Regions from separate parts of the Sphingobium sp. FG58 genome, predicted to be linked through region 2. Evidence: riboswitches for the same ligand, from Rfam matches in the RefSeq annotation. Region 2 holds a riboswitch; the other holds the start of a gene.

Region 1 (3,408 bases), on a different contig from region 2:
TCCGCAAGTGGATGCGGCGCAATTCAACATGGTGGACGAGACGGGGCATTGCGACGCCGGTTGAGCGGCGCGCGATCCACCGCTACCCCTTCTTGATGGATGCAGACCGCCAGAGCATGACTTTCGACCGGCTGACCGCCGATGGGGCGACGCAGCCGATCGATCGGGCGCTGGCCGACGAAGTGCCGGTTGCGATCGAATTTAACGGTATCGGCTATGCCGTGCTGATGGCGACGCCGGCCGATATTGGCGATCTGGTGCAGGGCTTCGCGCTGGCCGAGCGGCTGATCGGCCCGGACGATGCGCCGTTCGATGTGGATACCCATCGCACCGATCAAGGCATCGTCGCCCGCGCCACCCTGCCGCCGTCGCGGACGGACCTGTTGCTGGACCGGGTGCGGCACCGGGCGTCGGACTCCTCGTGCGGCATATGCGGCATTGAAAATCTGGAGCAGGCGATCCGGCCCCTGCCACAGGTAGCGGCGCGTTCGCGCGCCGACCGGGCGGCGATTTTTCGCGCGCTCGATGGGCTGGCGGTGCATCAGCCGCTCAACGCCGCCACCGGTGCGGCCCATGCCGCCGCGTGGGTCAGCGCGGACGGGGCGATCCTTCTGGCGCGGGAGGATGTCGGGCGGCACAATGCGTTCGACAAGCTGATCGGCGCGATGAAGCGGGCGGGGGCGAACTGGGACGGCGGCTTTGCCCTGCTGTCGTCGCGCTGTTCCTATGAATTGGTGGAAAAAGCGGTGCTGAGCCAATGCCCACTGCTGGTGACGATTTCCGCCCCCACGAGGCTGGCGGCAGAGCGCGCGGCGGCGGCGGGATTGCCGCTGGTCGTGCTGGCGCGGGCCGACGCGGTGTTGCACCGGGGCAACGCTCCGCTGGCGTAGCGCCACAGGCCGCTTGGCATCGCGGTGCCTTTCCCCTAGAGCGCGCGGCGTGAGGGGGGCTTGGCTTCCCTTGCAGCTAGATCGCGCCGGTGTCCCGCAAGGGGCTGAAAATGGGAATGCGGTGCGGGCGTGCAAGCGCCCAATTCCGCGGCTGTCCCTGCAACTGTAAGCGGTGAGCATGATGCACGCGGGTCGCAAGGCCCGGCCACTGGACGATGTGTCTGGGAAGGTCCGTGCGTTATTGCCCTGACCCGCGAGCCAGGAGACCTGCCGGCGTCTGGTCGCTCTTGCCCTGATCCAGGGGATGGTCATGGCACGGTGGTTTTCCGTCGAGCGACGCTGTGCGGCCGGGGCCGCATCGTGCCGTGCGGCGGGGGCTGGCGTTTGTCCCGCATCATGGCGCGACCGCTTGCGCGGACGCCCTGGCCTTGAAGTCGCATTCAGACGCTCAGGGCATTTATAATGTTAAAAACAGGGATTTCTCTCATTGCGCTGCTGGCGGCTACGCCCGCTCTGGCGCAGGACGATAATATCGTCGTCACCGCGTCGGGCATCGAACAGTCGCGGGACGAAGTCGGGCAGGCGATCACCGTCATCGACGCGCAGACCATCCAGACGCGGCAGGCGGTCGATGTGGTTGATCTGCTGGCGACGACGCCGGGGGTGCGCTTCAATCGCAATGGATCGGTCGGCGGCGTGACCGGCGTGTCGCTGCGCGGCGCGGAAACGACACAGACATTGGTGCTGATCGACGGGGTGAAGGTCAACGACCCCAGCGGCATCGGCGATGGCTATGATTTCGGCCATTTGCTGACCGGCAATATCAAGCGGATCGAGGTGCTGCGCGGCTCCAACTCGGTGGTGCATGGCAGCCAGGCGATCGGCGGCGTGGTCAACATCATGACCGGCGTGCCTGCTGACGGCTTTGGTGCCAACGCCTCGGTCGATTATGGCTATAGCGATACGGTGAATGCCAAGGCGGACGTCTCCGGCACCAGCGGCATCGCATCGGGCGGGGTGGGCGCGGCTTACTTCCGCACCGACGGCATTTCCTCGGCGGCGGGCGGCACGGAAAAGGATGGTTATGAAAATATCGCCACCAACGCCCGGCTGAAACTGGCGTTCAGCGATGCGCTGAGCCTGGACCTGCGCGGCTATTATATCCAGGCCGACCTGGACTATGACAGCTTCTTCGGCGCGCCTGCCGACAGCAGCGATGTGAGCAAGCTCGACCAATATGTGGGCTATGCGGGCCTCAACCTCGCCCTGCTGGATGGGAAGCTGACCAACCGCGCGGCGGTCACTTATCTGCGCAACGACCGCGACTATTATTTCGTGCGCGGCACCGACCCGGACTATGGCTATTCCGGCACCAACCTGCGCTTCGACTATGAAGGCGTCTATGCCCCGGTCGATCAGGCCAAGCTGGTGTTCGGCTATGAACATGAGCGGCCCGATTATGATTTCTTCGGCTTCGGCAGCACGTCGTCGGCGAAGATCAACATCGACAGCGTCTATGCGCTGGCGATCGTCAAGCCCTTCACCGGCCTGTCGGTCACCGGTGGCGTACGGCATGATGATCATAGCCAGTTTGGCGGCGCGACAACATTCGGCGCGAACGCCAACTATACGCCCAATGCGGGCGCGACCAATATTCGCCTGAGCTATGGCGAAGGGTTCAAGGCACCCTCGCTCTATCAGCTTTACGACATGTTCAGCGGCAACAGCGCGCTGCGCCCCGAACGCTCGAAAAGCTATGATGTCGGTTTCGACCAGAGCCTGGACGGCGGGCGGGCGACAGTCTCGGTCACGGCTTTTCTGCGCGATACCACCGACCAGATCAATTATGACAATGCGACCTTCAGCTACAGCAATCTGGACCGCACCCGCGCCAAGGGTGTGGAGGCCAGCATCGCGTTAAAGCCGGTGGACGCGCTGACCGTGACCGGCAGCTATAGCTATGTCGATGCGCGCGACCGGTCGGGCGGGATCAATGATGGCAACCGCCTGCCGCGCCGCGCCGTCAATGCGGTCAGCGTCTCGGCGGACTATGTCTGGTCTTTCGGCCTCTCGACGGGTGCCACGGTGACGATGGTGGGCGACAGTTTCGACAATGCGTCCAACACCCGTCGTCTGGACGGCTATGCGCTTGCCGGTTTGCGGGCCTCGCTGCCACTGGGCGAGCATTTGGAAGTCTATGGCCGGATCGACAATCTGTTCGATGAAGCCTACGCCACTGCCTATGGCTATGGCGTCTATGGCCGCTCCGCCTTTGGCGGTGTGCGTGTCCGCTTCTGATATGGCACAAGGGGGGACGGGCGCGCAGCCCGTTCCTTCATTTCGGCGCGTTCAGCCGCGTCGCGCTTTTGCTGCGTGGCGCCCCAAGTTGCGCCACGATGGCCCGCGCCGCCTGCACATAGGCAGGGCCGCCGCACACGGTCCAGCTTTGCGGCAGGCTGATGCGCGGGATGGATTTGATCGCGGGATGCTGGAGCATTTCGGTCCCCTGATCGACCAC
Region 2 (3,408 bases):
ACCCGGCGAACCCGCCATCCTCGACATGAGCGGCCAGCGGACCCCCAATGCGCCCGACTGGACCGTCAATGGCGGCCTGGGCTGGCAGGGCGCGGCTGGTCCGGCAACGGTCAATGTACGGCTCAGTGTCGCCTATGTGTCCCGCGTCGATTTCGAGATCGACAATATCCTCCATTCGCCCGGCTACACCTCGGTCGACGGGCGGGTCGGCGTCAGCCATGGGGCTTGGACTTTCGACCTGTGGGCCAAAAATTTGCTCGACAAGCGCTGGGCGATCTCGGCCTTTGGCCAGCAGCAATTGCCGCTGCTGCTGGGCCTCGGTCCCAATGGTCCATTCGACAGTTTCACCATCAACACCGGCCGCCAGTTCGGCGCCAGCGCCACCGTGCGCTTCTGACGAAGGACATAGCGATGGGCTTTTGCGATCAGATCTGGGCGGAGGTCGCCCCGCTGCGGCAGGCGATCCTGGCCCATCCATTCCTGACCGCACTGGCCGACGGCACGCTGCCGCGCGACAGTTTCCAGCATTATATCGTACAGGACAGCCTCTACCTCGCCGAATATGCCCGCGTGCTGGCGATCGCCGCGGCCCGTGCGCCCAGCCCTGCCGGCCGGCTGGAATTTTCCGATGGGGCCAAGGTCGCGGTGCAGGTGGAGGAAGGGCTGCATCAGGCCTTCTTCGCACAGTTCGGCGTGACCGCAGCGATGGCGCAGGCCGCCGAACCGACCCCGGCCTGCCTTGGCTATACCAGCTATCTGGCGAGCCTCGCCGCGACCCGCAGCTATGAAGAGCTGATCGCAGGCATCCTGCCCTGCTTCTGGGTCTATTGGGAAGTCGGCTGCGCCATCAAGCCGCGCGCCACCAGCCCCAACCCCTATGCGCCATGGATCGACACCTATGCCGATCCCGGCTTTGGCGCAGCGACCGACCGCGTCCGCGCGCTGGTGGACGAAGCCGCCGCCACCACGACTCCGGCAATGCGCGAAGCCATGGCCCGCGCCTTCCGCAATGCGACCCGGTACGAATGGATGTTCTGGGATTCGGCCTGGCGGCTTGAAGCCTGGCCGGTCTGACGCGCAAAGTCCCATTGGCCTTTGCCATAAACTCATCTAGGGACGCGCGCGGAAGGCGGCTCATGCCGGTTTCCAAACATGATCGCGCCGGTGCCCTATCAAGGGCTTAATCGGGAATGTGGTGCGGGCGCTTTGCCGTCCAAATCCACGGCTGTCCCTGCAACTGTAAGCGGATAGCGCGATGCACACGCCCCGATATCCAAGGGGCAGCCACTGGGCCGGACGCTAAATCCTGCGAGGCCTGGGAAGGCGCGCATCAAGCTGTGACCCGCAAGCCAGGAGACCTGCCGGCGTCTGGTCGCTCTAGCCCTGGCCCAGGGGATGGCCGTGGCACGGTGAACTCCGTCTGAGCGACGTGTAAGCGGCGGGGCCGCTTCGGGACGTGCGTTGGCCGCTTGATGCGTCCGGTCGCCGCGCGTGTCGGCTGTCGCGTTGCGCCAGCAGGCCCGGCCATGTCGCAGGACGCCAGGGGGAGACGCTTGTGAGCGACCCGAAAAACAAGGGAATGACGCGGCTGCGCAGTCGCGTCGCGATGCTGATCGCCGCGCTGATTGTGGCGAATATGGCCGCCTGGGGCTGGGCCGTCAGCCTGTTTCACGATCAACCACTGATGCTGGGGACCGCGCTGCTCGCTTGGGGTCTCGGCCTGCGCCACGCCGTCGATGCCGATCATATCGCGGCGATCGACAATGTGACCCGTAAGCTGATGCAGGAAGGTCAGCGACCCATCTCCGTCGGCCTGTGGTTTGCCATCGGCCATAGCAGCATCATCGCCATAGCCTCCGTGCTGATCGTGCTGACCACCAACGCCCTGTCCGATTTCGTCTGGTTCAAACAAGTCGGCGGCGTGGTCGCGACCGCAGTGTCCGCGCTCTTCCTGTTCGCCATTGCGGGCATGAACCTCATCATCCTGCGATCGGTATGGCGCAGCTTCGCCCATGTCCGGGCGGGCGGCGCCTATAATGAGGAGGATCTGGACCTGCTGCTGTCCGGGCGCGGCCTGCTGGCCCGACTGTTCCGCCCGATGTTCCGGCTGGTCAACCGCAGCTGGCATATGGCCCCTTTAGGTTTCCTCTTCGGCTTCGGTTTCGATACCGCCACCGAAGTCGCGATATTGGGCATGTCCGCGCATCAGGCGGCCAACGGCCTGTCGATCGGCACCATATTGGTCCTGCCTGCGCTGTTCGCGGTCGGCATGGCGCTGATCGACACGCTGGACGGGGTGGTGATGCTGGGTGCCTATGACTGGGCGTTCGTCAAACCTATCCGCAAACTTTATTACAATATCACCATCACCCTGATCTCGGCCATTGTCGCCATCGTCATCGGCGGGATCGAAACGATCGCGCTGATTGGCGACAAGCTGGGGCTGGCTGGCTGGCCATGGGACATGGCTGGCGCGCTGGGCGAGAATTTCAACAGTCTGGGCTTTGCCATTATCGGTCTGTTCCTGTTCTGCTGGATCGCCAGTTTCCTGATCTACCGGTGGCGACGCTTCGACGAGATTGAGGTGCGACTGGCGACCTGATCATGCTTGGCTTGGGCGATAAACTGGATTAGGGACAGGCGTGAAAGCCGGTTTACGCCGGTTCTCACATGATCGCGCCGGTGCCTCGCAAGAGGCTTAATCGGGAATGCGGTGCGGGCGGTTTTCCGTCCAAATCCGCGGCTGTCCCTGCAACTGTAAGCGGATAGCGCGATGCACATCGCTCCTCTTTTGGGGGAGCAGCCACTGGACGGCGCACCATGCGCGAATCCGGGAAGGCGTGCATCAAGCTGTGACCCGCGAGCCAGGAGACCTGCCGGCGCACCGGTCGCTCTTGCCCAGATCCAGGGGATGGTCTTGGCACGGTAACTCTCCGTCTGAGCGACGAGTCCATGCGGCTGGGGCCGCATCGGTGCGTTGCGCCGGGCGACTTTGCGCGCCTGTCCGTCGTCGCGCGCCGACCGGCGACGTGCGCCGGTACGCCCCGCCCTTCGTCGTCGCGGCGCGCGGAGAATTGCCATGTCGGACCTCACCAAGGTGCCCGTCACCATCGTCACTGGCTTTCTGGGCGCGGGGAAAACCACGCTCATCAGCCACCTGATCCGCAACGCGGGCGGGCGGCGGCTGGCGGTCGTCGTCAATGAATTCGGCACATTGGGGGTGGATGGCGACATCCTCAAATCCTGCGCCATTCCCGATTGCCCGGCCGATAATATCGTCGAACTGGCCAATGGCTGCATCTGCTGCACCGTGGCGGACGATTTCATTCCCACGGTCGAACATCTCCTCGCACTCGATCCCCGACCCGACCATATCCTGATTGAAACATCGGGGCTGGCCCTGCCCAA

Evidence for each region. Region 2 has a riboswitch for cobalamin ahead of ACODR8_RS07375 (HoxN/HupN/NixA family nickel/cobalt transporter). Riboswitches for the same ligand answer to the same signal wherever they lie in the genome.
Region 1: linked by a shared signal. The riboswitch ahead of ACODR8_RS10390 (TonB-dependent receptor plug domain-containing protein) and the one ahead of ACODR8_RS07375 (HoxN/HupN/NixA family nickel/cobalt transporter) in region 2 are both predicted to bind cobalamin.

Annotation. Positions count from the first base shown of each region.
Region 1 covers NZ_JBMDJF010000007.1:6,859-10,266, reverse strand. Annotated here, with positions in the region: gene ACODR8_RS10400 (formate dehydrogenase subunit delta) at 1-64, shown strand, start outside; gene fdhD (formate dehydrogenase accessory sulfurtransferase FdhD) at 96-890, shown strand; cobalamin riboswitch at 961-1,179, shown strand; gene ACODR8_RS10390 (TonB-dependent receptor plug domain-containing protein) at 1,353-3,188, shown strand; gene ACODR8_RS10385 (ABC transporter substrate-binding protein) at 3,226-3,408, opposite strand, start outside.
Region 2 covers NZ_JBMDJF010000004.1:166,618-170,025, reverse strand. Annotated here, with positions in the region: gene ACODR8_RS07385 (TonB-dependent receptor) at 1-397, shown strand, start outside; gene tenA (thiaminase II) at 412-1,074, shown strand; cobalamin riboswitch at 1,146-1,380, shown strand; gene ACODR8_RS07375 (HoxN/HupN/NixA family nickel/cobalt transporter) at 1,580-2,602, shown strand; cobalamin riboswitch at 2,664-2,895, shown strand; gene cobW (cobalamin biosynthesis protein CobW) at 3,080-3,408, shown strand, end outside.